Regions from separate parts of the Streptomyces sp. NPDC052910 genome, predicted to be linked through region 2. Evidence: riboswitches for the same ligand, from Rfam matches in the RefSeq annotation. Region 2 holds a riboswitch; the other holds the start of a gene.
The links. Region 2 has a riboswitch for glycine ahead of gcvT (glycine cleavage system aminomethyltransferase GcvT). Riboswitches for the same ligand answer to the same signal wherever they lie in the genome.

Region 1: it holds a riboswitch for glycine, as region 2 does, so the genes downstream of both, gcvP (aminomethyl-transferring glycine dehydrogenase) here and gcvT (glycine cleavage system aminomethyltransferase GcvT) in region 2, are expected to answer to the same signal.

The regions. Positions count from the first base shown of each region.
Region 1 covers NZ_JBVJJR010000013.1:951-15,292, reverse strand. Annotated here, with positions in the region: gene ACZ6X9_RS30970 (DUF5999 family protein) at 263-469, shown strand; gene gcvP (aminomethyl-transferring glycine dehydrogenase) at 555-3,440, opposite strand; glycine riboswitch at 3,631-3,753, opposite strand; gene ACZ6X9_RS30960 (PRC-barrel domain-containing protein) at 3,944-4,273, shown strand; gene ACZ6X9_RS30955 (DNA polymerase IV) at 4,506-6,002, opposite strand; gene ACZ6X9_RS30950 (MerR family transcriptional regulator) at 6,158-6,883, opposite strand; gene ACZ6X9_RS30945 (bifunctional nuclease family protein) at 7,102-7,575, opposite strand; gene ftsR (transcriptional regulator FtsR) at 7,697-8,479, opposite strand; gene ACZ6X9_RS30935 (FHA domain-containing protein) at 8,540-9,376, opposite strand; gene ACZ6X9_RS30930 (DUF881 domain-containing protein) at 9,507-10,421, opposite strand; gene ACZ6X9_RS30925 (small basic family protein) at 10,427-10,759, opposite strand; gene ACZ6X9_RS30920 (DUF881 domain-containing protein) at 10,756-11,673, opposite strand; gene ACZ6X9_RS30915 (sugar phosphate nucleotidyltransferase) at 11,812-14,307, opposite strand.
Region 2 covers NZ_JBVJJR010000001.1:291,862-306,203, reverse strand. Annotated here, with positions in the region: gene ACZ6X9_RS01360 (lasso peptide biosynthesis B2 protein) at 1-313, shown strand, start outside; gene ACZ6X9_RS01355 (phytanoyl-CoA dioxygenase family protein) at 295-1,203, shown strand; gene ACZ6X9_RS01350 (hypothetical protein) at 1,200-2,318, shown strand; gene ACZ6X9_RS01345 (L-serine ammonia-lyase) at 2,379-3,761, opposite strand; gene glyA (serine hydroxymethyltransferase) at 3,911-5,173, opposite strand; gene gcvH (glycine cleavage system protein GcvH) at 5,219-5,596, opposite strand; gene gcvT (glycine cleavage system aminomethyltransferase GcvT) at 5,758-6,930, opposite strand; glycine riboswitch at 7,089-7,193, opposite strand; gene ACZ6X9_RS01325 (AAA family ATPase) at 7,333-8,697, shown strand; gene ACZ6X9_RS01320 (enhanced serine sensitivity protein SseB) at 8,694-9,473, shown strand; gene ACZ6X9_RS01315 (enhanced serine sensitivity protein SseB C-terminal domain-containing protein) at 9,599-10,360, shown strand; gene ACZ6X9_RS01310 (ABC transporter permease) at 10,954-11,958, shown strand; gene ACZ6X9_RS01305 (ABC transporter substrate-binding protein) at 12,121-13,902, shown strand; gene ACZ6X9_RS01300 (ABC transporter permease) at 14,039-14,342, shown strand, end outside.

The DNA.
Region 1 (14,342 bases), on a different contig from region 2:
CGGGCGCCACGTCACCCACACGGCTCACTCCACGGAGGTCGACCCGAACGGACCGAAGGGGCAGACTTGTTGACGGCAACCGTCCGCATGGGTGACGCGTCTTCCTCCACAGCGGACCGCTGCTGCGAAATCCCTGCGGAATCACGCCCGTAGGGCAACACTGGGAACGACAGACCACATCGTCACGGGGGGCGGCATGACCACCGCATCGAGCCGCAGCACAGCGACAGCAGCCACGACATCCCAGCGAAAGAACCCTCCCATGTGCCAGCACCAGCCCGCGTGCCCGTCAGCCGATTCCGCCGACCGGGAAGCCGCCCACCTCGTGGCGCACTTCCCCGAGCAGGGCTGGAGCCTGCTGTGCAACGGCGTCCTCTGCTTCGAGGACACCGGGGAACTGCTGCCTGACGGGCAGATCATCGCCCCGCACCGGCCGCTCGGCGCCGGGCATGTGGTGACGGCGGCCTGACGGCCGGGCCGGCACCGGCGGACGACGCGCGACGAAAGGGCCGGCCCGGCGATCCCGCCGGGCCGGCCCTCCACGTGTGCCGGGCTCAGCCCTCGTACTCGTCCAACGGCGGGCAGGAGCAGACGAGGTTGCGGTCACCGAACGCACCGTCGACCCGGCGCACCGGTGGCCAGTACTTGTCGGCCGCGGAGACGCCGCCCGGGAAGACCGCCTCCTGTCGGCTGTACGGGTGCTCCCAGTCGCCCGCGACGGACGCGGCGGTGTGCGGGGCGTTGCGCAGCGGGTTGTCGGTGGCGTCCCACTCGCCCGAGCCGACCTTCTCGATCTCCGCGCGGATCGCGATCATCGCCGCGCAGAACCGGTCGAGTTCGCCGAGGTCCTCGCTCTCGGTGGGCTCGATCATCAGCGTGCCGGCCACCGGGAACGACATCGTCGGCGCGTGGAAGCCGTAGTCGATCAGACGCTTGGCGACGTCGTCGACGGTGACGCCGGTCGCCTTGGTGAGCGGCCGGAGGTCCACGATGCACTCGTGGGCGACGAGGCCGTTGGGACCGGTGTAGAGCACGGGGTAGTGCGGCTCCAGGCGCTTGGCGATGTAGTTGGCGCTCAGCACCGCGACCTGCGTCGCGGCCTTGAGGCCCTCGCCACCCATCAGCCGGACGTACGCCCAGGAGATCGGCAGGATGCCGGCCGAGCCCCACGGCGCGGCCGAGATCGGACCGACCCCGGTCTCCGGGCCCGCGGCGGGCTGGAGCGGGTGGTTGGGCAGGTACGGCGCGAGGTGGGCGCGGACGCCGACGGGACCGACGCCCGGGCCGCCGCCGCCGTGCGGGATGCAGAAGGTCTTGTGCAGGTTCAGGTGCGAGACGTCGCCTCCGAACTCACCCGGCTTCGCCACCCCCACCAGCGCGTTGAGGTTGGCGCCGTCCACGTACACCTGACCGCCCGCCTCGTGGACGAGGGCGCAGATCTCGCTGATGTGCTCCTCGAACACGCCGTGGGTGGACGGGTAGGTGACCATGAGGACGGCCAGCTCGTCGCGGTGCTTCTCGATCTTGCCGCGCAGGTCGTCGGCGTCGACCTCGCCGTCCTCGCCGGTCTTCACCACGACGACGCGCATGCCGGCCATCACGGCGCTGGCCGCGTTGGTGCCGTGCGCGGAGGACGGGATGAGGCACACGGTCCGCTGCTCGTCGCCGTTGGCGCGGTGGTAGGCGCGGACGGCCAGCAGACCGGCCAGCTCGCCCTGCGACCCCGCGTTGGGCTGGAGCGAGACCTTGTCATAGCCGGTGACCTCGGCCAGCCGCTCCTCCAGCTCGCGGATGAGCGTGAGGTAGCCCTCGGCCTGCTCCGCCGGGGCGAACGGGTGCAGCGCGCCGAACTCGGGCCAGGTGACCGGCTCCATCTCGGTCGTGGCGTTGAGCTTCATGGTGCACGAGCCCAGCGGGATCATGCCCCGGTCCAGCGCGTAGTCCCGGTCGGCGAGGCGGCGCAGGTAGCGCAGCATCGCCGTCTCGGAACGGTGCTGGTGGAAGACCGGGTGGGTGAGGAAGTCGGAGCCGCGCAGCAGCTCCTCGGGAAGCGCGTCGGCGGTGGCGGCGTCCAGCGCCTCGACGTCGGCGTCCACCCCGAACGCGGCCCAGACGGCGGCCAGGTGCTCGCGGGTGGTGGTCTCGTCGCAGGCGATGCCGACGGTGTCGGCGTCCGTCCGGCGCAGGTTGACGCCCCGCTCCAGGGCGGCGGCGACGATCGCGTCCGCCCGGCCCGGCACCCGCGCGGTGACGGTGTCGAAGTACGCGCCGTGCACGACCTCGACGCCACCGGCCCGCAGCCCCTCGGCGAGCAGCGTGGCATACCGGTGGACGCGGCGGGCGATGCCGGTGAGCCCGTCGGGCCCGTGGTAGACGGCGTACATCCCGGCCATGACCGCCAGCAGCACCTGCGCGGTGCAGATGTTGCTGGTGGCCTTCTCGCGCCGGATGTGCTGCTCGCGGGTCTGGAGGGCGAGGCGGTACGCCTTGTCGCCGTCCGCGTCGACGGAGACGCCGACGAGGCGGCCGGGCAGGCTGCGCGCGTACTGCTCACGGACGGCCATGTAGCCGGCGTGGGGTCCGCCGAAGCCCATCGGCACACCGAACCGCTGGCTGGTGCCGACGGCGATGTCCGCGCCCAGCTCGCCGGGCGGGGTGAGCAGCGTCAGGGCCAGCAGGTCGGCGGCGACGGTGACGATCGCGCCCAGCTCGTGCGCCCGCTCGATGACCGGCCGCAGGTCGCGGACGGCACCGGAGGCACCCGGGTACTGGAGCAGCACGCCGAAGACGCCGCGCTCGGCGATCTCGTCCGGAATGCCGGCGGAGAGGTCGGCGACGACGACCTCGACACCGGTGGGTTCGGCGCGCGTCTCGATGACGGCCACGGTCTGCGGCAGGGCGTCGGCGTCGACGAGGAACACCCCGTCCTTGACCTTGCCCACGCGCCGCGAGAGCGCCATCGCCTCCGCCGCGGCCGTGCCCTCGTCCAGCAGGGACGCGCCGGAGGTGGGCAGCCCGGTGAGGTCGGCGACGACGGTCTGGAAGTTGAGCAGGGCCTCCAGGCGGCCCTGGGAGATCTCCGGCTGGTACGGGGTGTAGGCCGTGTACCAGGCGGGGTTCTCCATGACGTTGCGGAGGATCACCGGCGGGGTGAACGTGCCGTGGTAGCCGAGCCCGATCATGGGCACGAGCACCTGGTTGCGGTCCGCGAGACCGCGCAGCTCGGCGATCACCTCGGCTTCGCCGCGGGGCTCGGGGAGCCGGAGCGCCTCGGCGCTCTTGATCACGTCCGGCACGGCGGCGGCGGTGAGTTCGTCCAGCGAGCCGAAGCCGACGTGGGCGAGCATCTTCGCCTGCGCCCCGCTGTCGGGGCCTATGTGGCGGCCGGCGAACGGAGTGCCGCGCTCCAGGTCGGAGAGGGCGATGCGGTGGGCGGTCATCTGCGGGGGCCTCCTGGTCATTGCGACCTGCGAGGGGTACCACGGCGCGGGTACCCGGACGGCCTCCCCCTCTGTCATCTCGACCTGAGAGCTTCACCGGGCCCTTGTGACGCGACCCGGCTTTCACCGTCGGTGAGGAGGGGCTCGGCATGGTGCCCGGTCCGGTGCCCGCCCTGCTTTCCAGAGTGACCTCGTCCGCGCGGTACGTGTGCCTGAGAGATTCCGGGGAGGATTTGCTCCTTCGGCGCCCCCGTCGGACCCGTCGAGGCCAATGCCTGTCCAGGTCCCCGGAGGACTCTCCCGCGCGGGGTCCACAGCCAATCGCCAGCCTACCAGCGGCGATGCCGACGCCGGATCTCCCGGGCCGGTGCATCTCCGCCGACTCCCCCATTACTCCCGCTTGGTGGCTTTTCTTGCGCCCCGAGGGTTTTCCCGGCTTTGCCGACGGCCTCCCGGGGAAACCAGGAGAAAGAGAGGGACGGAAGTGACTCCCGGGAGGACGGATGCAGTCGGATATCGATCCTCGGACCCTGATCGGCCGCAAGGCCTACGACCGGGACGGAGCGAAGATCGGCACCGTGGACGAGGTCTACCTCGACGACGCCACCGGCGAACCCGAGTGGGCGGCCGTCCGCACCGGGCTGTTCGGCCGCGACGCGTTCGTCCCCCTGGAACCGAGCGAGGTCGTGGACGACTCGCTGCGCATCCCCTACGACCGCACGCTCATCAAGGCCGCCCCCGACCTGGGCGTCGGCCGCCACCTCTCCCCCGAGCAGGAGCTCCGCCTCTACCACCACTACCGCATGGCCCTGCCGGGCGGCTCCGACCGCTGAGCCCCGCCTGCCGCGATTCCGCCGCTCGTATCAAGCCCGTCCGGCGTTCGAGGACAACCGCGCGGAGCGCGGTTCCGGGGGTGCGGGGGTGCGGGGGTGCGGGGGTGCGGGGGTGCGGGGGTGCGGGGGTGCGGGGGCTTGCCCCCGCAAGAAACGGCGAAAGTGGGGGTGCCCCCTCTGGGGGAGGGGCAGGGGCACCATCCGCGCCCGCAGGGCGCGCCCTCCCCGCTCACTACGCCGCCGACCCGCTCAGGCCCACGGCCGAATCGTCCCCGCCCCCATCCCGAAACGCCCCGCCCGGTTCCACGAGACGCCCCTCCCCCGAAGGTTGGATCAACGGCACCGGCTCGGCGGGTTCCAGATCCGGATCGTCGACGGCGAAGGTCCGCACCCGGCCGGGAGCCGTCGACCAGGGCTCCTCGAACCGTACGGTGACCCGGCCGAGGCCGCTGCCCTGGATCCAGCCCCGGCCGAGCTCGCGGTGTACCACGTCCAGACCGGGCAGCCACCGCCGTGCGGGCGCGGCGTCGTCGTCCGCCGGCCGGTCCCCCGCCCCGCCGGGAGCCGGGGGCTCGCTCCCACCCCCCTCGGGCCCACCCTCCTTAGGCCCACCCCCCTCAAGCCCCGCCTCGGCGGCCTGCGCGGCAGCGACCCGCGCCTGCGCCTGCGCGAAGAGATCCTCCTGCGTGTAGTCCGCGAGCCCGCTGACCCCGACGCCGAGCAGCCGCACCCCCGCGGTCGTGTCGACGCCCTCAAGCAGCCGGGCGGCCGCCTCCCGCACGACGGCGGGGTCGTCGGTCGGCCCCCGGAGCGTCTCGGAGCGGGTGAGGGTGGAGAAGTCGTACCGCCGCACCTTGATGACGACCGTGCGGCCCGACCGTCCGGCGGCTCTCAGCCGCCGGACGCAGCGGTCGGCGAGCCGGGCGAGCTCCAGTCGGACCCGCGTCCGGTCGGTCAGGTCCTCCGCGAACGTGTCCTCCACGGAGACGGACTTCGCGTCCCGCTCGGCCACGACCGGGCGGTCGTCGTGCCCCGTCGCCAGGGCGTACAGGCCGGCCCCGTGCGCCTTGCCCAGCAGCCGCACCAGCTCCGCCTCGCCCGCCTCGGCGGTCTCGGCGACCGTGTGGATGCCCGCGCGGCGCAGCGTCTCGGCGGTGGCGGGCCCGACGCCGGGGATGGTCCGTACCGGCATGGGCCCGAGCAGCTCCAGCTCGGTACCGGGCTCGATGACGACGAGCCCGTCCGGCTTCGCCTGCTCCGAGGCGATCTTGGCGAGCATCTTGGAGCCGGCGAGGCCCACCGACCCGCCGACCCCCGTCGCCGCGAGGATGTCCCGGCGCAGCCGCTCGCCCACCGCCCGGACGGCCTCCGTGGTCGGCTCGACGCCGCCCGCCTCCAGGTCCACGAACGCCTCGTCGAGGCTCAGCGGCTCCACCAGTGGTGACAGCTCGGCGAGCAGCCCCATGACCACGCCGCTGACCTTCTGGTACAGGCTGAAGCGCGGGGTCAGGTAGGCGGCGTTGGGGCAGAGCCGGCGCGCCTGGGCCGTCGCCATGGCCGAGTGCACACCGAAGACCCGCGCCTCGTACGACGCGGTGGCCACCACGCCCCGCGGGCCGATGCCTCCGACGACGACCGGCTTTCCGCGCAGACTGGGCTTGGCCGCCTGCTCCACCGAGGCGTAGAAGGCGTCCATGTCGAGATGCAGGATCGTCGGTGAACCTCTCACACCACGCATCGTCCCGCATGGCACTGACAATCGCCCTGACGTGCGACGACGAAGCCGCCCGCGCTGCCCCGGCACGGCCCGCTCCGGCCACACGGAAGCGGGCCCGGGGAACACCCCGGACCCGCTTCGCGTCGGAATCTCGCGGCGCGCCGCGCTCAGCCCGCCCGGTTCCGCCGCCGCGCCAGCTCGTCCGCCGGGTTGTGACCGATCAGCGTCTCGCCGGTGTCCACCCGCTCGCCGTGCAACTGGGCGAGCGCGCTCTCGACGTCCCGCCAGACCACGCCGACGGCGATCCCGAAGACGCCCTGGCCACCTTGCAGGAGCCCCACGACCTCGTCGGGGGACGCGCACTCGTAGACCGTGGCGCCGTCGCTCATCAGCGTCATCTGCGCGAGATCGGCCATGCCGCGCGAGCGCAGGTGCTGAACGGCGGTGCGGATGTTCTGCAGGGAGACGCCGGTGTCCAGCAGCCGTTTGACGATCTTGAGGACGACGACGTCCCGGAAGCTGTAGAGCCGCTGGCTTCCCGACCCGTAGGCGGGCCGCACGCTCGGCTCCACCAGCCCCGTGCGCGCCCAGTAGTCGAGCTGCCGGTAGGTGATCCCGGCCGCCGCGCAGGCGGTGGGCCCGCGGTAGCCGATCGTCTCCGTGCCGGCCGCGGCGCTCCCTCCGGTGTCCCCGTCGTCCGAACCGCCCGCCCGGGGACCCCGCTGGGAAGTGACCGCCGCCGGGGGGACCGGAGTGCTTCCCACGCCGCTCAGGCCATGGGTGGGGCCACCTCCCCTGCCGTTCAGGCTGGGGGGGAGGGTCACCGGTTCGACCGATCCCCCGTGCAGCGGATACGGACTGCCGACCGCTGTACCGTCGCCCGTGCTTCTCACGCCGACCTCCGTCCTTGACCTGCCTTCTCGACGGTAGGCAGTCGCTCGGGGTGCGTCAACGATCGCCACACTCGGCACGCCGAGTGATAATCACCCTGAGAGTGGTTTTACGTGTCCCCGCGGGGGAAAGGCTACTCGAATACCCTGCTGCGGCCCCGTTTCGCGGCTCCGGCCACAGCGCTTTCACCGCGGCCCTCCCGAGGGCCTGCGGCCGCGCCTCACTGGCTGTTGGTACCGAAGTCCTCCGGCGAGATCTGGTCGAGGAACTCGCGGAACTTCTCCACCTCGTCCTCCTGCTCGTCGGGGATGGCGATGCCCGCGTCGTCCAGCACGCCGTCACTGCCGTAGATCGGCGTTCCGGTGCGCAGGGCCAGCGCTATGGCGTCGGACGGCCTGGCGCTGACCTCGACTCCGCTGGCGAAGACCAGCTCCGCGTAGAACACGCCTTCGCGCAGGTCCGTGATCCGGACCTCCGCGAGCTGCTGCCCCACCGCGTCCAGCACGTCCTTGAACAGGTCGTGGGTCAGCGGTCGGGCCGGAGCCATCCCCTGCTGTGCGAAGGCGATCGCCGTCGCCTCCCCCGGTCCGATCCAGATCGGGAGGTAGCGGTCGCCTCCCACTTCGCGCAGGAGCACGATCGGTTGGTTGGAGGGCATTTCCACCCGGACACCCACGACATCGAGCTCGTTCACACAGCAACCCTAGGACGTGCTCGGCCGGTTTGGGTAGTCGGGGCCGCTCCCGGTCGCCGTCCGCACGGCCGGAGCCCGCCGTCCACGCGGCCGGAAGCTCACCGTCCGCGGGCCCGGGAGCTCACTGCCCGCGCGGCTGGAGCGCCGAGCGCACCAGGGCCGCGTGCAGCCGGACGGACAGTCCGGCCAGCTCCCGGGCGGTGGCCTCGGCATGGGCCCTGGTCTGCGGGTTGCGGTGCCTGCGCAGGGGTGCGACCACCTGTTCGACCAGGCCCGCCTCGCGGTCGGCCGCGGCCTTCACGGCCCGTAGGTGCCGCGGCTCCAGCCCGAATCGGCCCAGGTCGGCGACGAGCCGGGCGACGGCCACGGCGTCGGCCGCGAATCCGCCGTCCGGGTGGGCGACGACCAGGCCGTACGACTCCCACTCCACGAGCTCGCCCTCGGTCGCCCCGGTGAGCTCCAGCAGCTCGGCGCGGCCGATCCGCCCCTGGGGCCCGGCGGGAACGGCCTCCGGACCGGCCTCCGCCGGCTCCTCGGGCCCTCCGGGCGGCTCCCCGAGGTCGAGGGCGTCCCGGGGCTGCCCCGGGGCGGGCAGCGGGATCCGCTCACCGCGGGCCAGCGCGTCCAGGTGCTCGCGGATGACCTTCAGCGGCAGATAGTGGTCACGCTGCATCCGCAGCACCTGGGCGAGCCGCTCCACGTCCGCCGTGCTGAACTTGCGGTAGCCGGACGGCGTGCGCTGCGGCTCGACCAGGCCCTCCGCCTCCAGGAAACGGATCTTGGAGATGGTGACCTCGGGGAACTCCTCGCGCAGCAGGTTGAGCACCGTTCCGATGCTCACCAGCCGGCCCTCCACACCGGCGGTGCCGGAGGAGCCGGCACCGCCCGACGGTGTCTGCAGCATGGCCTTTCCCTCGGAATCCCTCGGAATCCCCCGGACGCGGTCGACGCGGTCCGGGAGGGGTCAGATGTTCCGCTGGCTGCCGAAGAAGACCAGGCGGTACTTGCCGATCTGCACCTCGTCGCCGTTCGACAGCACCACCGAGTCGATCTGCTCCCGGTTGACGTACGTGCCGTTGAGGCTGCCGACGTCCGTGACGGTGAAGCCACCGTCCGCGTTGCGCCGGAACTCCACGTGCCGGCGGGAGACCGTCACGTCGTCGAGGAAGATGTCGCTCTGCGGGTGCCGGCCCGCCGTGGTCACCTCGCCGTCCAGCAGGAAGCGGCTGCCCGAGTTGGGGCCGCGCCGGACCACCAGCAGCGCCGAGCCCAGCGGCAGCGCCTCCACGGCGGCCTGGGCCTCCGGGGAGAGCGACGGGATGGCCGTCTGGCCCGTGGTCTCGGAGTCGTACGCCTCCAGACCGGAGATGGAGATCGTGGACGTGGTCTCCGAGGCCCGCTCGGCCACGGCACCCGGCCGCAGCGGCGCACCGCAGTTGGAGCAGAACCGGCTGTTCTCGCCGTTCCGGTGACCACACCTCGTACAGACCGGCAAGGCAGCCCCTTCCCCCGCACCCGACATCGGCGTACCGAGACCTATGCGCGCGGTCGCCGTGGGATCGCCGGGAGGGACTCCCTGGCCCCCCTGGGCGACGCCGGGGGCACCCGGCTGGTCGCGGAACAGGGGGCGGCCCTCCTGGCCCCGCTCGTCGCCTTCCACCGGAGCCTGGGCCCGGTGGCGCGCGGAACCGCCGCCGCTCTGGCGGGAGCTCTTGCCGAACAACTTCGCAAACAACTTCACGGGCGATTCCCCTTGACCGAAACAGACCCGCCCGTGGGGCAGGACAAAACCTCGCTGCACACACCGTCCGACCTGGACATCCTTACAACGTCCAGGGCCGACAGACAGTTTCCATCACGCACCCCCGTCTTGGTGCGCCGACCCCCCGCAACTCTCCGCCCTCCCCGCAGAGCCCCTGCGTTCGCCCGCCTCACCGCGATGACGACCGAGCGTAGTCAGGCCGCTTCGCCGGACGCAAGGCGTTGACGACGATCTTCTCAGACCGGGAGATGTCGACCCCGGCCTGCTCCTTCTGCAGAGTCTGCACCACACCACCGGGGATGTTGAGAGCGGGCTTCAGATCGTCGGGCTTGCCGATGACCTTGAACTTGTAAGGCTGCGACACCTTCTTGCCGTCGATCTCCACCTTCCCCGCGGTGCCGGAGAAATATGTGTCGGCGGCCACGCGGACCTCGTTGAGCTGGATCGCCTCGGCGCCGGCCGCCCGCAGCTCCTGGACGGCGTCCAGCAGCATGTCCGGCTCCACCGACCCCTTGCCGTCGCTCACCGTGAGGACGATGCCGGGCCCCTGGGCGGCCACCGTGCCCGCCAGGATGCCGAGCTGCTGCTCCTTCTGCGCCGTCTGCTTACGGGCCTCCGCGGCCTGGTTGGAGCTGCTCTCCAGCTCCGTCCGCTGGCCCTCCAGCTTCCGCTTCTCGTCCTCGAGCCGTTTGGTGCGGTTGTCGAGTTCGTCCAGGATCCGCACCAGGTCCTCCTGGCGCGCACCGCGCAGCACACTGCTCTCGCTGTTCGACCGGACCTGGATCGCCAGCCCCAGACCAAGCACGCACAGCAGCAGGGCGACGGTGAACTGGGCCCGGGTGAACCGGGGCGGCCAGAGGCCCTTCACCAGCCGCTGACGCCCGGTCAGGGGCGGCTCCGGGGCGGGCCCGGAGGCGTCCTTCCCCGGCTCGCGTCCGGGCGCCGGCGGTTCGGTCCCGGCGGCCGGGGGCGGAGAGCCGGCGTCCGCCGGGCCCTCCGGTTTCCCCGGAGTCCCCGGACCCTCCTCGGACCCCTTGGGCTCCTTGGATCCCTTCGGCTCCTCGGGCGTGTCGTCGCTGCTCATCGGCCTCACGCCCGGAAGACGTGCCGCCGGATGGCGGCGGCGTTGGAGAAGATGCGGATGCCCAGGACGACCACCACACCGGTCGACAACTGCGCGCCGACGCCCAGTTTGTCGCCGAGGAAGACGATGAGGGCCGCGACGACCACGTTCGACAGGAACGACACGACGAAGACCTTGTCGTCGAAGATGCCGTCCAGCATCGCCCGCAGCCCGCCGAACACCGCGTCCAGGGCCGCGACGACGGCGATGGGGAGGTAGGGCTCGACCGCCGTCGGCACCACGGGGCGGACGACCAGTCCGACCACGACTCCCACGATGAGGCCCAATACGGCGATCACGATGTGCCCTTCCCTGTGTCGGCGGCGCGGCCGGCCGCGCCGCCCCCCTGCGGCCGTGCGGTTCGTACGGTCAGACTCGGCGCGGCCGGCAGCCGGATGTCGCCCTCGACGGAGACGCTCGCCCTGACCCCGTAGTTCTGCTGGAGGACGTGCAGGTACTGGCCGTCGACGCTGTCCTGGAACGAGGTGCTCATCCGCCGGCCGTCGCCGATCGCCAGCACCGTGTACGGCGGCGCCAGCGGCTTGTTGTCCACCAGTATGGCGTCCCCGGCCGCCCTGATCGCCGACAACGAGGTCAGTCGCTGGTCGTTGATCGCCACGGCCTCCGCACCGGCCTGCCACAGGCCGTTGACGACGCGTTGCATGTCGCGGTCGCGCACCCGGCCGGTGTCGGTGAAGCCACTGCTCTCCCGGGGGCCGCCGCCCCCGCTCTTGGCCTGCTTGGCGTCGTCGACGACCACCTTGACCCCGGGGCCGCGCACCTCCGTGGCCCCGGCGAGGAGGGACACCAACTCGGCCTTGTCCCCGCCGTGTTCCTCCAGGGCCTCGCGCTGCCGGTCCCCGACGGTCTCCCGCAGCCCGTTGACGTTCTTCTGCAGCGCGTCCGCGGCCGCGGTCTCCTTCTCGATGCGGCCGATGAGCTGTTCGCGCTCCTTGGCCAGCGTGGGTGCCGATATGCGCGCCTGCGCGGCTCCCAGCGTCACCACGACGGCGGCCAGCAGCAGCGCCCCGGCCAGCCCCAGCTTCGCCCTGAGCTTGCCCGGCAGCCCCGCGCCGCCCTCGGCCCGCCGGGCCGCCGCCTCCGCGTAACCGTCGTCCAGGCTGTGGTCCATCACATTGGTCAGCAGCGACATGGAGGCGTCGGGGCGCGACGGCGGTGCGGAGGTCCTCCGAACGGGGGGCTGCTGCGACATGCCGCACATCGTCGCACGTCGGGGGCGCCGTCTCCCAATGGCCCCACCGGCGTGCCGGAACGGGACCGGGAAGACGGCGCCCCGGTGCCGGTCGTCCGGTGTCCGCGGCACCGGGTGGTGCCGCGGACACCGCCGACGCTAGCGGCCCGCGCCGTCGACCACGGCGGACCACTCGTCCAGCAGCGCCTGGGCGGAGGCGTCGTCAGGCCCCTCGGCCCACAGGTGCGTCACGGCCTCGGCCGGGTCGGGCAGCACCATCACCCACCGCCCGTCCGCCTCCACGACGCGGACGCCGTCGGTCGTGTCGACCGAGCGGTCGCCGGCCGCCTCGACCACCTGACGCATCACCAGGCCCTTGACCGCCCACGGCGTGGCCAGGTCCCGCCGCAGGACGTGCGCCCGCGGGATCCGCGCGTCGATCTGACTCAGCGTGAGCTGGGTGCGGGCCACCAGGCCCACCAGCCGGACGAAGGCCGCCGTGCCGTCGAACACGCTGCTGGACTCCGGCACGATGAAACCGCCGCGCCCGTCCCCGCCGAAGATGGTCGACTCCGCCCGGCCGACCCGGGTGAGGTCGTCCGGCGAGGTCGTCGTCCACTCCACCTGCGTACCGTGGTAGGCGGCCACCTGCTCCGCGATCCGGGTCGTGGTCACCGGCAGTGCCACGCGTCCGGACCGCCGCTCGGCGGCGACCAGGTCGAGCATGACCAGCAGGGCGCGGTCGTCCTCGACGATCCGCCCGCGCTCGTCCACCAGCGAGATCCGCTCGCCCACGGGGTCGAACCGCACGCCGAACGCGGCCCGCGCGGACGAGACGATCTCCCCGAGCCGGACCAGACCGGACCGCCGGGCGTCGGCGGTCTCGGTGGGCCGCGCCTCGTCCAGGCCTGAGTTGATGGTCAGCGCCTCCACCCCGAGCCGGCCGAGGAGGCTGGGGAGGACGAGACCCGCACTGCCGTTGGACGCGTCCACGACGACCTTGAGCCCGGCCTCGGCGACGCCGGAGGTGTCGACGGACCGCAGCAGGGAGCCCGTGTACGAGTCGTAGACGCTCGACGGGAAGGACAGGTCGCCGATCTCCCCGGGGAACGCGCGCCGGTACTCCTGGCGGGCGAACACCCGGTCCAGCTTCCGCTGCCCCGCCTGCGACAGGTCGGCGCCGCGCTCGTCGAAGAACATGATGTCGACGGAGTCCGGCACCCCGGGCGTCGTACGGATCATGATGCCGCCGGCGCTGCCCCGCGCGGTCTGCTGCCGTGCCACCGGCAGCGGCACGTTCTCCAGGTCCCGCACCTCGATGGCGCTGGCCTGGAGGGCGGAGATGACGGCCCGCTTCAGGGCGCGGGCACCTCGTGAGTGATCACGAGCCGTGGTGACCGTGGCGCCCTTCTTGAGCGTCGTGGCATACGCCCCGGCCAGCCGGACGGCCAGCTCCGGGGTGATCTCGACGTTGAGGATGCCGGACACCCCGCGCGCCCCGAACAGGTGCGCCTGTCCGCGGGACTCCCAGATGACCGAGGTGTTGACGAACGCGCCGGCCTCGATCGTCTTGAAGGGGTAGACGCGGACGTTCCCCTGGATGATCGATTCCTCGCCGACGAGGCACTCGTCGCCGATGACGGCGCCGTCCTCGATCCGGGACGCCCGCATGATGTCGGTGTTCTTGCCGACGACGCAGCCGCGCAGGTTGCTCTGCTGCCCGATGTAGACGTTGTCGTGGACGACGGCCTTGTGCAGGAACGCGCCGCTCTTCACCACGACGTTGGACCCGACGACGGTGTGTTCGCGGAGCTCGGCGCCGGCCTCGACCTTGGCGTAGTCGCCGATGTAGAGGGGCCCGCGCAGTTCGGCGTCGGGGTGGACCTCGGCGCCCTCGGCGACCCAGACGCCGGGGGAGATCTCGAAGCCGTCTATGTCGACGTCCACCTTGCGCTCGAGGACGTCGGCCTGGGCCTTGACGTAGCTCTCGTGGGTGCCGACGTCCTCCCAGTAGCCCTCGGCGACGTAGCCGTAGATGGGCTTGCCTTCCTTCATCAACTGGGGGAAGACGTCACCCGACCAGTCGACCGGGACGTCCGGCGCCACGTAGTCGAAGACCTCGGGCTCCATGACGTAGATGCCGGTGTTCACCGTGTCGGAGAAGACCTGGCCCCAGGTCGGCTTCTCGAGGAAGCGCTCGACCTTTCCGGCCTCGTCCACGATGGTGATGCCGAATTCGAGCGGGTTGGGCACCCGGGTGAGGCAGACGGTGACCAGGGCGCCCTTTTCCTTGTGGAACCGGATGAGGTCCGTCAGGTCGAAATCGGTGAGGGCGTCGCCCGAGATGACGAGGAAGGTGTCGTCCTTGAGGGCCTCTTCCGCATTCTTGACGCTGCCCGCCGTGCCGAGGGGCTTCTCCTCGTTGGCGTAGGTGAGCTCCATTCCGAGCTCTTCGCCGTCGCCGAAATAGTTCTTCACCAGTGAGGCGAGGAACTGGACGGTCACCACCGTCTCCGTGAGCCCGTGCCGCTTGAGGAGCCGGAGCACGTGCTCCATGATCGGGCGGTTGGCCACCGGCAGAAGCGGTTTGGGCATGCTTGAGGTCATGGGGCGAAGACGAGTGCCTTCGCCACCGGCCATCACGACGGCCTTCATGTCGGAAGCGTCCTCCTTGAGAGATGACGGACCAC
Region 2 (14,342 bases):
GCGCGCCGACGTCGTCTCCGTCAGCCGCCGCGCCGCCGGCCCGTACTGCCTGGAGCGGTCGATCGCCGCGGCCCTGCTGGCCCGCCTGCGGGGCGGCTGGCCCGACTGGGTCTCCGGCGTCAGCCTGCTGCCCTTCGCCGCGCACGCCTGGATCGAGGTCGGGGGCCGGGCGGTCGGCGAGTCCCTGCGGCTTGACGCCTTCCACAAGAACATCGTCGTATCCCGGGACCCCCGCACCGGACGGAGCGGCAGGCCGCACGACCACCCCACCGAGAGCCGAGACGGACGGACACCATGGACACCAAGCGCATAGCGGAGCGACTGGCCGGCCGGGGATACGCGCTGGTGCCCGGCTTCCTGACCGGGGAGGCCCTCGCACGGGCGCAGGCCGCGGTCGCCACCTACTTCCCCGACCCGGAGGCGAACGGGAGCACGCCCGAGGAGGTCAACGGCCTCAAGCACGCGGTCCCGTTCCCCTTCACCAGCAACGACCTCAACCGGCACGCGCTCGACCCCCGGGTCATCGACGTCGTCGAGGAACTGCTCGGCACCACCGACCTGCGGCTGACGAGCTCCTTCATCCAGGCCAAGTACGGCACGGCGTACGGGGAGAGCCGGGACCAGACCCTGCACAACGACGCCTGGGCGGCCAGCAGCCTGGTGCACCCGCGGGCGGACGGCGTCTACCAGCGCGTGTACGGCATCCTCTACCTGACCGACGTGACCGTGGACACCGGGCCCACCTACGTCGTCGACCGCGCCGCGCACCTCGGGCTGCCCCTGCTGACCGACGCGGGCAAGGGCTCGTACGACAAGGCGGATTACCCCGAACTGTACGAGCGGGAGCGGCCGGTGGAGGCCGAGGCCGGCTCGCTCCTGCTGTTCGTCGGCGACATCGTGCACCGGGGGTCGGCCTACAACGGGCGGTACGGGCGGCGGCTCGCGCTCTTCTTCAACATGCACGCCGCACAGGCCCGTTGGACGGACAAGCACCTGTGGTCGATGCGCCCCGCCCACCCCAACTGGCACACCCAGCACGAGCTCATGGTCGAGCTGAGCCCGCGCCAGCGCCACCTCCTGGGCTTCCCGCCGCCCGGGGACGACTACTGGACCGACGAGACGATCGCGCACCTGGAGCGGATGTACCCCGGGATCGACGCCAAGCCCTACCTGCCGCGGGCCGCCGACGCGGTCGCCCCGTGACGGCCGGTCGCCCCGCGACCGAGCGGCCCGGATACGCCGGACTGGCCGTCGACGGCCTGCGCTACCTGGGAGAGGTGTTCGGCCTGGGGGAACGTTTCGACGCGGCGGCCGAGGAGTCCGTCCGGCACCTCTTCGACGGGTGGGGGCACCGGGTCTCGCGGGACACCGACGGCGGCGGGACCCGGGAGGACGCCGTGGCGACCGCCCCGTTCGAGTACTCCCTCGTACTCGACGGGGACCGCGTCGACGTCCGGATCTTCTTCCGGCCGCTCCCCGCGCGGGGCCCCGCCTCCGCGGCCGGGAGCTGGGAGCGCGGCCTGCGGACGCTGGACGGGCTGGAACGCCTGGGCCTCGCGCGCCCGGAGCGGGCCCGGCGGGTCGCCGGACTGTTCCGGCCGCGCAGCGGGCGGGCGGCGTTCGGGATGTGCCTGGCGGCTTCGGTCCGCGCCTCGGGGATCGCGCGCCCCAAGGTGTACTTCGACACGCTGGCGGCGGGCACCGAGCGCAGCCGGGAGGCCGTCGCGACGGCACTCGACCGGCTCGGGCAGCGCGGCGCGTGGAGCTGGCTGCGGCGCCACGACCCGCGGGGCATGGCCCACCTGATGCCGGCCTTCTTCGCGCTCGACGTGGACGAGTCCCCGCACGCCCGGATGAAGTTCTACACGACGGTCGCGGAGCGCTCGACCGCCGAACTCGAAGCCCGCCTGGCCCCGTTGGGCCCCGCCGCGGTGGCCGCCGCGACGGGCCTGGTGACGGACACCGCCCCGCCGGGCTCGAAGCCGCTCGACATGCCCGGGGTACGCCCGACGCTGTGCTGGAGCATGACCTCGCGCGACGGGACGCGGCCGGACGACGCCACGCTGTACCTGCCGTTCGACCTGTACGCCCCGCGCCGGCGCGAGCCGCACGGCAGGCTGCGCGAAAGCCTCGGCCCGGCGCTCCTGGCGGGGGTCGGGCGGCTGGTGGACGACCACGCCGCCGCCGTACCGGAGCGGGCGAACCCGTTCCACTGGGTGGCGGCCAAGCTGGTCCACGGCGGGCGGGCGCTCACCCTCTACGTCTCGGCCGCGGCGGTCGAGACGGCCCGGCTCGAACACCGGCGGGTGCATGCCTGACGGCCACAACGGCGGCGCCCCGCCCGGGAGTCCGGGCGGGGCGCTCGCGAGGTCAGGGGATCAGCACTCGATGACGTTGACCGCCAGGCCGCCCCGGGCCGTCTCCTTGTACTTGACCTTCATGTCGGCGCCGGTCTCCTTCATGGTCTTGATGACCTTGTCGAGGGAGACGTGGTGCCGGCCGTCGCCGCGGAGGGCCATGCGGGCCGCCGTGACGGCCTTGGCCGCGGCCATGCCGTTGCGCTCGATGCAGGGGATCTGGACCAGGCCGCCGACGGGGTCGCAGGTGAGGCCGAGGTTGTGCTCCATGCCGATCTCGGCCGCGTTCTCGACCTGCTCGGGGGAGCCGCCCATGACCTCGGCGAGGCCGCCGGAGGCCATGGAGCAGGCCGAGCCGACCTCGCCCTGGCAGCCGACCTCGGCGCCGGAGATGGAGGCGTTCTCCTTGAAGAGCATGCCGATCGCGCCGGCGGCGAGGAGGAAGCGGACGATGCCTTCCTCGTCCGCGCCGGGGACGAAGTTCATGTAGTAGTGCAGAACGGCCGGGATGATGCCGGCGGCGCCGTTGGTGGGGGCGGTGACGACGCGGCCGCCGGCCGCGTTCTCCTCGTTGACCGCCATCGCGTAGACGGTGATCCACTCCATCGCGCGGGCCTGCGGGTCGCCTTCGGCGCGCAACTGGCGGGCGGTGCTCGCGGCGCGGCGGCGGACCTTGAGGCCGCCGGGGAGGATGCCCTCGCGGGACATGCCGCGGCTGACGCACGCCTGCATGACGCGCCAGATCTCCAGCAGGCCGGCCCGGATCTCGTCCTCGGTGCGCCAGGCCTTCTCGTTCTCCATCATCATCGCGGAGATCGACAGGCCGGACTCGCGGGACATCCGCAGCAGCTCGTCGCCGGTGCGGAACGGGTACTTCAGGACGGTGTCGTCGGGGACGATCCGGTCCGCGCCGACCGCGTCCTCGTCCACCACGAAGCCGCCGCCGACCGAGTAGTACGTCTTCTCCAGCAGGGGCGCGCCGCTCTCGTCGTAGGCGAAGAGGGTCATGCCGTTGGCGTGGTACGGCAGCGAGCGGCGGCGGTGCAGGATCAGTTGCGTGGAGTCGTCGAAGTCGATCTCGTGGTCCGAGCCGATCTCGGTGCCGAGGAGGCGCAGGCGCTTGGTGGTGCGGATGCGCTCCACCTCGTCGTCGGCGATCTCGACGTCCACGGTGCGCGGGGAGTGGCCCTCCAGACCGAGGAGGACGGCCTTGGGGGTGCCGTGGCCGTGCCCGGTGGCGCCGAGGGAGCCGAAGAGCTCCGCGCGCACCGAGGCGGTCTGGGCGAGCAGGCCGTCCTTCTTCAGGCGGCCCACGAACATCCGGGCGGCGCGCATCGGGCCGACCGTGTGGGAGCTGGACGGGCCTATGCCGATCGAGAAGAGATCGAATACGGAGATGGCCACGGTGGCAGCTCCTCGGGTCGGGGGTGGAACAAAGGGTGTGGGGGGTACAGCGATACAGCGATATGCGGTTGTGACGTGGTGCGGGGCACCGCGCTCACCTCCAGTGTGCGCGATGCCCCGTACATCCCGGTAAAACCGGAGGTCCGGTCCTACTTCAGGCCGGGGTACAGCGGGTGCTTGTCCGCCAGCGCGGTGACGCGGGCGCGCAGCGCCTGGGCGTCGTACTCGGGCTTCAGGGCCTCGGCGATGACGTCCGCGACCTCGCGGAAGTCCTCGGTGGTGAAGCCGCGGGTGGCCAGTGCCGGGGTGCCGATCCGCAGGCCCGAGGTGACCATCGGGGGGCGCGGGTCGTTCGGGACGGCGTTGCGGTTGACCGTGATGCCGACCTCGTGGAGGCGGTCCTCGGCCTGCTGGCCGTCCAGCAGGGAGTGGCGCAGGTCCACCAGGACCAGGTGCACGTCGGTGCCGCCGGACAGGACGGAGACGCCGTGCTCCTTGACGTCGTCCTGGACCAGGCGCTCGGCCAGGATCTTCGCGCCGTCCAGGGTGCGCTGCTGGCGCTCCTTGAACTCCTCGCTCGCCGCGACCTTGAAGGAGACCGCCTTGGCCGCGATCACATGCTCCAGCGGGCCGCCCTGCTGACCGGGGAAGACCGCCGAGTTGATCTTCTTGGCGAGCTCGGCCGTGGAGAGGATCACACCGCCGCGCGGACCGCCGAGGGTCTTGTGCGTGGTGGTGGTGACCACGTGCGCGTGCGGCACCGGGGAGGGGTGCAGCCCGGCGGCGACCAGGCCCGCGAAGTGGGCCATGTCGACCATCAGGTACGCGCCGACCTCGTCGGCGATCCGGCGGAAGGCCGCGAAGTCGAGCTGACGCGGGTAGGCGGACCAGCCGGCGACGATCAGCTTGGGGCGGTGCTCCTTGGCGAGGCGCTCGACCTCCTCCATGTCGACCAGGTTGGTCTGCTCGTCGACGTGGTAGGCGACCACGTTGTAGAGCTTGCCCGAGAAGTTGATCTTCATGCCGTGGGTCAGGTGCCCGCCGTGGGCGAGGTTCAGACCCAGGATGGTGTCGCCCGGCTTGAGCAGCGCGAACATCGCCGCGGCGTTGGCCTGGGCGCCCGAGTGCGGCTGCACGTTGGCGGCCTCGGCGCCGAACAGCGCCTTGATCCGGTCGATGGCGATCTGCTCGACGACATCGACGTGCTCGCAGCCGCCGTAGTAGCGGCGGCCCGGGTAGCCCTCGGCGTACTTGTTGGTGAGGACCGAGCCCTGGGCCTCCATGACCGCGACCGGAGCGAAGTTCTCCGAGGCGATCATCTCGAGCGTGGACTGCTGACGGTGGAGTTCGGCGTCGACAGCGGCGGCGACGTCGGGGTCGAGCTCATGGAGGGAGCTGTTCAGAAGCGACATGAGTTCTTCCTGGGCGGGAGGGGCCGGGTGGAGGCGGGACGCGGGTCAGCCGGCGAAGTCCGTGTACGCGTCGGCGGTCAGCAGCTCCGCCGGCTCGTCCGTGATCTTCACCTTGAACAGCCAGCCGCCCTCGAAGGGGGCGGAGTTCACCAGCGAGGGGTCGTCCACGACGTCCTGGTTGGCCTCGACGACCTCGCCCGTGACGGGGGCGAAGAGGTCGCTGACCGACTTGGTGGACTCCAGCTCACCACAGGTCTCGCCCGCGGTGATGGTGTCGCCGACGGCCGGGAGCTGCGCGTAGACGACATCCCCGAGCGCGTTGGCCGCGAACTCGGTGATACCCACCGTCGCCACACCGTTCTCGTCGGTGGCCGACAGCCACTCGTGCTCCTTGGTGTAACGGAGGTGCTGGGGGTTGCTCATGGGTCGATTCTCCTGTACGCGGATCGATGCTTGTGCAGGACCCCTGGTCCGGCCAGGGGCGTCTTGCCAGGTGAGACGAAGGGCGGGGGTTCCGTTCGGAAATCGGGCATTCCGCCTGCTTTGCGGCTCGATGCCCGCTCCCTACCCGGATGTCCCGGAGGTCAGCGCTCCCGCCGGTAGAACGGCAGCTCCACCACCTCGTACGGCTCGTGGCTGCCGCGGATGTCCACCGCGACCCCGGCCGTCCCGGGCGCGGCGTGGGCCGCGTCCACGTAGGCGATGGCGATCGGCTTGCCGAGTGTGGGGGAGGGGGCGCCGGACGTGACCTCGCCGATCACCGTGCCGGTGGCGGCCTCCACCACCGGGTAGCCGGCCCGCGGCACCCGGCGGCCCGCGGCCACCAGGCCCACCAGCTTGCGCGGCGGGGCGTCCGCGGCACGCTCGGCGGCGGCCTCCAGCGCCGCGCGGCCCACGAAGTCACCGGGCTTGTCGAACTTCACGACCCGGCCGAGCCCGGCGTCGAACGGCGTGGTCGCCGTCGTCAGCTCGTGCCCGTACAGCGGCATGCCCGCCTCCAGGCGCAGGGTGTCCCGGCAGGACAGGCCACAGGGGACCAGGCCCGCGTCCGCGCCCGCCTCGGTCAGCGTCTGCCACAGCTTCTCCGCGTCGGCGGGGGCGACGAACAGCTCGAAGCCGTCCTCGCCGGTGTAGCCGGTCCGGGCGATCAGCGCCTCGACGCCGGCGACCGTGCCGGGCAGGCCCGCGTAGTACTTCAGGCCGTCCAGGTCGGCGTCGGTGACCGACTTCAGGATGGCGGGGGAGGCCGGGCCCTGGACGGCGATCAGCGCGTAGTTCTCCCGGTCGTCGCGCACCTCGGCGTCGAAGCCGGCGGCCCGCCCGGTGAGCGCGTCCAGCACCACCTGGGCGTTGGAGGCGTTGGCGACGACGAGGTATTTCTGGCGGCCTTCCTCGTCGGCCAGCCGGTAGACGATCAGGTCGTCCAGGATCCCGCCGCGCTCGTCGCAGATCATGGTGTAGCGGGCGCGGCCGGGCATCAGCGCCGAGAGGTTGCCCACCAGGGCGTGATCCAGTGCCTGGCCGGCCTGCGGACCCGTAAGGGTGATCTCGCCCATGTGCGAGAGGTCGAACAGACCGGCACGGGTGCGGACGGCCACGTGCTCGTCGCGCTCGCTCCCGTAGCGGAGGGGCATGTCCCAGCCGGCGAAGTCGGTCATCGTCGCGCCCAGGGCGCGGTGCAGCGCGTCGAGCGCGGTACGGCGGGGGGTGGCGGTCTCTGATGCGACGGACTCTGAGGCGGCGGACTCTGAGGGCATGATCAAGGCTCCCGGGCAGCGGTCGCGAGGACGCGGGGACGTCGAAGGACGGCCTCCCCATCTGTCATCGGAACCTGAGAGGTTCACCGGGAGCCCCGGAGGGCACACGGCTTGCACCTTGGGTGGGACCGCGGGGCGGTCCGCTTTTCAGATCTGCCTCACCCTGCGCGGTACGGGGCCTGAGAGATTCAAGGGAGGAACTTGCTCCTTCGGCGCCCGGCGGGCGGCGATGCGCCGTGCCGGAACTCTCCCGCGCGGATTCGAGCGGCCGGTATGCAGTTGGTCGTGACGCGTCGGTCGTGCTCTTGGCGCGCACTGGCGCGCACATCATTGCACGTACGAGCGTGCGATGGACCGTTCACAGCCCATCGCATTGGATTACTTTTCCTTTACTCCCTCCGTATGCGAGTGGGGTACACCGAGAGCACCGAGCGACGGAGCGACGAGGCCGTGGGAGAGCGGGCGAGGGGCGGGGGAGCGGTGCGAACGGGCGTCCAGGGGGAGGCGGCGGGGGCCGCGCGGGCGGCGGGGGCGGAGCCGGCGGCGAGGGCCGCCGGGCCTCGGGTGCGCGATCTGCGCGGGGTGGCGGCGCCCCCGGCGGAGCTGTGCTGCCGCGCCGGTGATCTGCTGGTGGTCTCCGGGCTCCCCGGGGCCGGCAAGTCCACCCTGATCCGACGGGTCGTACCGGCCCTCGACGGCCGGGGCGCCCCCGTCCGCAGCGTCGACTCGCAGGACGCCAGGGCCCGGTTGGAGCGCGGGTTGCGCCGGCTGCCGGTCCGGCTCCCGTACGCCGCCTACCGCCCCCTCGCGCGCCTCGCGCACTACGCGCACCTCTGGCGCGCCCTGCGCTCCGGCGCGAGCCTCGTCGTGCACGACTGCGGGCAACGCGGCTGGGTCCGCCGCCTACTGGCCCGCGAGGCGCGCCGCCGCGGCACCGCGCTGCACGTCCTGCTGCTCGCCGTGGAACCCGGCACCGCGCTCGCCGGGCAGCGGGCCCGCGGCCGGACGGTCTCCCGGACCGCGTTCGCCCGCCACCGCCGCGCCATGGAACGACTGATCACGGCGGCGGCCGGGGGCCGGCCCCCGGCCGGTGCGACGAGCGTGCTCCTCCTCGACCGCGCCGCGGCGGCGGCACTGCGGACGATCGTCTTCACGGGGGCGCCGACGTCGGGTACCTCCGTGGGGCCGGCCATGCCGGGTATGTCCGCGGGGGCGGCGAAGGCGGGTACGTCTGCGGGGTCGGCGAAGGCGGGAACACCCGTGGGACCGGCCATGCCGGGGACGTCCACGGCGCCGCCGGCGTCGGGGCCGCGCGGGCCGCTCACACCGGGGCTGCCCGTATCGGTGCCGCCCGAGCCGGAAACCCCCGCGAGGCCACGGGTGCCGGGACCGCCCGGGCCGCTCGCTCCGGGCCCGCCCCGGTCGCCCACCTCGGGGCCGCTCGGGTTGCCCACCTCGGGGTCGGTCACGCCGGGCGCCTTCGCGGGCGCATCCACGGGCGCCCCCGCGCCGGAAGCGCCCCCCGGCGCCCCCGCCCCGGGAGCCGTCGGCGGCCCGCGCCCGCGGGGCGTCTTCGCCGTGCGGCAGCCCGTCCCGCCGCCCCCGGCCCCCGCTGCCCACCGGCCCGCGCCGCCGGCCGCCGTCCCGCCGTCGGTGCGCTCCCGCCGTGTGCCCCGGCCGTCCGCCGTGCCCCTCCCGCCGTCTGACGGGGAGCCGGCCGTTAAGGTGCGGGTGCGAGTGCGACGAGACCGTGGGGAGAACGGATGAGCGGCCCCGAGCTGCACGGCACGGAGCGGGCCAGGGGCGAGGCCCCCAACTGGCCCGCCAACGAACTGGAGGAGACCCTCGCCGCCTGCGCGGGCGTCCCGGGCACCGGTGAGCGCGTCGTCGAGGCGCTGGCCCGCAGCGAGGTCTGGATACCCCTGCCCAAGGGCGGCGGCCCCGACAGCCCCGACCTCGACCTGCCCACCGTGGAGCTCGGCGGCGCCGCGTTCGTGCCGGTCTTCAGCTCCGAGGAGCAGTTCCGCCGCGTCGTCGGCGACCACATGGCCTACGCGGTCGCTCCCGCCGTGGATTTCGCCCGCGGCCTGCCCCCGCAGGTCGGCGTGGTCGTCAACTTCGAGGGCACGGTCGCCGCGCCGCTGCCCCCCGCCGCCGTCGCCGAGCTCTGCCGGGCCGGCCGGCTGCGGCTGGAGGGCGAGCCCACCGGCGGCCGGGTGCGTCTCCACGAGCCCGACTGGCAGGACGAGCCCACCGCCTTCCTCGCCGCCGCCGGCTTGGAGTTCACCGCCGCCCGCGCCGTGCGCACCGCCCGCCGCGCCCTGGCCAGCGTCGAGGGCGGCCCGCCGGAGCTCTTCGTCGGCGTGGAGCTCGACCTCCCGGACGACGACAGCCGCGCCGCCGCCGTGGACGCCCTGGGTCGCGCCCTGGGCTCCGCCCCCGTGCCCTGGCCGGTCCGCACGGTCTTCCTCGACGTCACCCGCGATCCGGTCGCCGACTGGATGCGGGACCGCGTCGCGCCGTTCTACGACCGTGACCGTTGACTGCTCCCCTGCATGTCGCCCCGGCCTCGTAAGCTGGTTGGACGACCGTACGGGAGGCGCGACCGCGCCGTGAGGCAGGGGGCGGACGCGACGCGAGCGTCGGCCGGGAGAAGGGGCGGGATCAGGTGAGCGCGGGCGCGGAGAGCGGCGTGGAGCAGGTGCTGCGCCAAGTGGCGCCCGGGCGGTACGACGTCTACGAGTCGCTGCTGCACGCCGTCGCCGAGGGCAGGCTGTGGATGCTGCTCTGGCACGGCCACCCCGGCTCGCCCGACGCCCAGTACGGGAACATGGAGGTCGACGGCCTCGGCTACGCCCCCTGCGTCACCTCCGAGCGGGAGCTCGCCGCCAGCGGCTGGAACCGCGCCCACGAGGTCGTCACCGGCCGCTCCCTCGCCGCGTCCCTGTACCCGGGCCGCTGGGGCCTGTGGCTCAACCCGCACGCCCCGGGCGGCGGCGTCGGCATCCCCTGGCTCGACCTCCGCCGCATCGCCGGCGGCCTGGACCGGCTGCCCGCCGGCCCCCTCCAGATCACCGAACCCACCGTCGACATCCCGCGGTTCTACGCCCTCCTCGCTCAGCACGCTCAGCGCACGCCCGCCGTCCGGGCGCTGCGCCGCGCCTGGGTGCAGCCGGCCATCGGCGCGGCCTACCTGGCGATCGGCCTCGACCTGTACGACACCTCCCCGCCGGCCGTGGAGTCCGTCCGGTCGATGATGCAGCAGGTGGTGGCCGTGGTGCCGGAGGGGCTGCCGGTGTCCACGGTGGCGATGGCGGACGAGTTCGACCCGGTGGCGCTGTGGATGCGCTCCCACGCCCGCCCGTTCTACGGGCATGCCGCCCCGAGCGGCGCGGCGGCACCGGTGCCGGGGTACGGGTACCCGCACTAGCGGATTCCCGTCCCGGCGAATCCCCGCCCGGACGGCCCTGCCCGCCCCCACGGCCCTGCCCGCGCGGGCACGTTCCCGGCCGGACGCCTCCGCGCGGTCCCGTCACCCCACCCGTCCGCCGCCGCGCGCGCCCACCCCCGTCCGCCGCCGCGTGCACGCACCCCCGGCCGGGGCCCGGGAGGCACCCGCGACGGGACGGGCCCGCGTGGCGGGCGAGGCGCACGTCCGCTGCCGGTTCCCCCGCTGAGGGTCAACCCCCGTCCGTATAACGGAAGCTCGCATCGCACATCACGGTTGCGCATCCATTGCCCGCCGGGTCTGGCGGGTGATCGTGAACGCGTTGAAGACTCCCGCTCCAAGGACCCGCAGGTCCGGTGTACGACCAGCTCCGCTTGTACTTCCCGCACCGCACCGCACCGCATCGCACCGCACTGCGCCACAGCACCGCAACGCACCGCAACGCAACGCACCGCAACGCACCGCACTGCGCCACCGCACCGCACAGCACCGCATGTGTCAGTGATGTCGACCGGCCGCCTCCCCGGGCGGTCGGCGGAGGCCGGTCCCACCGGCCGAGAGGGGTCCAGCGAACGATGACGGCACCACTCCCCGAGACGAGCGCGACCGGGACCGCGACCGTCGTCGCCGACGCGGAAATCCCGGTCCCGGGCACGACGATCGAGGGCCGCTCCCCCTGGCGCATCGCCTGGACGCGGCTCAAGCGCGACAAACTGGCCCTGGCCGGCGGGATCGTGGTCCTGCTGCTCGTCCTGGTCGCGATCTTCGCGCCGCTGATCGTGGACCTGCTGGGCCACCCGCCGAACGAGTACCACGAGGACCAGATCGACGCCCTGTTCGGCACACCGAAGGGTTCCTGGGGCGGCATCAACGGCGACTTCCTGTTCGGCGTCGAGCCGGTCAACGGCCGGGACGTCTTCAGCCGGGTGGTCTACGGCGCCCGGGTCTCCCTGCTCGTCGCGTTCCTCGCGGCCGTGGTCGCCGTGCTGATCGGCACCGTCCTGGGTGTCGTGGCCGGCTACTTCGGCGGCTGGGTGGACACCCTGGTGAGCCGGGTGATGGACGCCCTGCTGGCCTTCCCGCAGCTCCTCTTCATCATCGCCCTGATCTCCGTCGTCCCCAACGAGCTTTTCGGGCTGACCGGTTCGGGCGTCCGGATGGCCGTCCTCATCGCGGTGATCGGCTTCTTCGGCTGGCCCTACGTGGGGCGCATCGTCCGCGGTCAGACGCTCTCGCTGAGGGAGCGCGAGTACGTCGAGGCGGCGCGCAGCCTGGGCGCCGGCCGGATGTACATCCTCTTCCGCGAGCTGCTGCCCAACCTGGTCGCACCGATCACCGTCTACGCCACGCTGATGATCCCGACCAACGTCCTCACCGAGGCCGCGCTGAGCTTCCTCGGGGCCGGCGTCAAGCCGCCCACGTCGTCCTGGGGGCAGATGCTCTCCAAGGCCGTCAGCACCTATGAGGGCGACCCGATGTTCATGGTGATCCCGGGTCTCGCCATCTTCGTCACCGTCCTGGCGTTCAACCTCTTCGGGGACGGCGTACGGGACGCCCTTGACCCCAAGGGTTCGCGCTAGCCGCACCGGTTTTACGCGCAACACCGCTTACTGCGGAGCGATCTGACGTCGCATCAGCACGGCAGCCGCGTCGGCCGCTCCGGCATCAGGAGTACGAGCTGAAGGAACCACCCCCATCGCGGTCCGCCCCCGGACCGTGACGATCACGGAGGTCGCGACATCTTGGCAACGCACAGGACATCAAGGCGCGGAACGGCCGCGGGCGCGGCACTGGTGGTCGCGGCCCTCGTCGGAGTCACCGCCTGCGGTGGCGGAAGCGGCAAGAACGACAACGGCGGCGGAGGCGGCGGCAAGGGCGCCGGCTTCAACGCGGGCGTCGAGAAGGTCGCCAGCGCGTCCGACAAGAAGGGCGGCGAGCTGAAGTTCATCGCCACCCAGGAGTCCGACTCCTGGGACCCGCAGCGCATGTACTACGGCTTCGCCTGGGACTTCGCCCGCTACTACGTCCGTACGCTCGTGACCTCCAAGCCGGAGCCGGGCCACGCCAGCGCCGAGCTGGTGCCGGACCTGGCGACCGACCTGGGCAAGGTCTCGGACGACAAGAAGACCTACACCTTCACCCTGAAGGACGGGGTCACCTGGGAGGACGGCAGGCCGATCACCGCCCAGGACATCAAGTACGGCATCGAGCGCACCTGGGCGCAGGACAAGATCTCCGGCGGCCCCACCTGGCTGATGCAGGTCCTGGACCCGGAGAAGAAGTACAAGGGCCCCTACAAGGACGACAGCAAGGACAAGCTGGGCCTGTCCGCGATCGAGACGCCGAACGCCAAGACCATCACCTTCAAGCTGGCCAAGCCCAACGGTGACTTCCTCCAGATGCTGGCGCTGCCCGCCGCGAGCCCGGTGCCGCAGGACAAGGACACCGCGGAGAAGTACAACCTGCGGCCGTTCTCCAGCGGCCCGTACAAGTTCGAGTCGTACAACCCCAACAAGAACATGGTCCTCGTCCGCAACGACAAGTGGAACAGGGACTCCGACAAGGTCCGCAAGGCGCTGCCGGACAAGATCTCGGTCAAGTTCACCACCAACGCCGACGCGATGGACAGCGACCTGATCGCGGGCAACTACGACCTCGACCTCAACGCCACCGGCATGGGTTCGGCCGGCCGGCAGAAGGCGCTCCAGACCGCCAAGGCGAACCTGGACAACCCGCAGACCGGCTTCATCCGGTACGCGGCCTTCCCCAAGTCCGTCGCGCCCTTCGACAACGTGCACTGCCGCAAGGCGGTCATTTACGGCGCCGACCACACCTCGCTGCAGACCGCCCGCGGCGGCCCCCAGGCGGGTGGTGACATCGGCCTCAACATGATCCCGCCGGCCGTCACCGGCCACGACGGCTCCTACGACCCGTACAACCTCAAGCAGGGCGCGGCCGACCCGGTCAAGGCCAAGGAGGAGCTGAAGGCCTGCGGCAAGCCGGACGGCTTCAAGACCACCATCGCGGTCCGCAACAACAAGCCGCAGGAGATCGCGACGGCCGAGTCGCTCCAGGCGTCCCTGAAGAAGATCGGCATCGAGACGCAGATCGACCAGTACGACGGCGCCCAGTCGTCGACCGTCGTCGGCGCCCCCAAGAACGTCAAGAACAAGAACTACGGCATCATCGTCTTCGGCTGGGGCGCGGACTTCCCCAGCGGCCAGGGCTTCCTCCAGCCCATCGTGGACGGCCGGTTCATCCTGGACACCGCCAACCAGAACTACCCCGAGCTGAACGACCCCGAGGTCAACCGGCTCATGGACCAGGCGATCGCCGAATCCGACCCGCAGAAGGCGGGGAAGGTCTACCAGGAGGCGAACAAGAAGGTCATGGAGGGCGCCTGGTACCTGCCCTTCACCTACGAGAAGAACATCATCTGGCGCAGCTCCCGGCTGACCAACGTCTACACCACGGACGCCTTCAACGGCCGGTACGACTACGCCTCCCTGGGCGTCGTCCGATGACGGTCCCCGGACCGCACCCGACCGCCGTCCGTCCGCTCCTCCGGCGCTCCCGCCGCTAGGCCCGAAGGGCAGGTGAGGGCCGAGCGTGGCGGTCCGGTGGAGACTCCTCCACCGGGCCGCCGCCGGGCCGACCGCAGTGTTCGCTTACATCGTCAGGCGGCTGTTCGCCGTCATCGTGATGCTCCTCGTGGTCACGCTGGTGACCTTCTTCATCTTCTTCACCATCCCCAAGCTCACCGGGGCCGATCCCGCCGCCATGTACGTCGGCAAGCAGGCGGACCCGGAGACGATCGAAGGCATCCGGCAGAAGCTCGGGCTCAGCGATCCGGTTCTCGTCCAGTTCTGGCACTTCGTCAGCGGTCTGTTCACCGGCCGCGACTACACCGGGGGCGGCACCACCGACCACTGCCCGGCCCCCTGCTTCGGTTACTCCTTCCGTA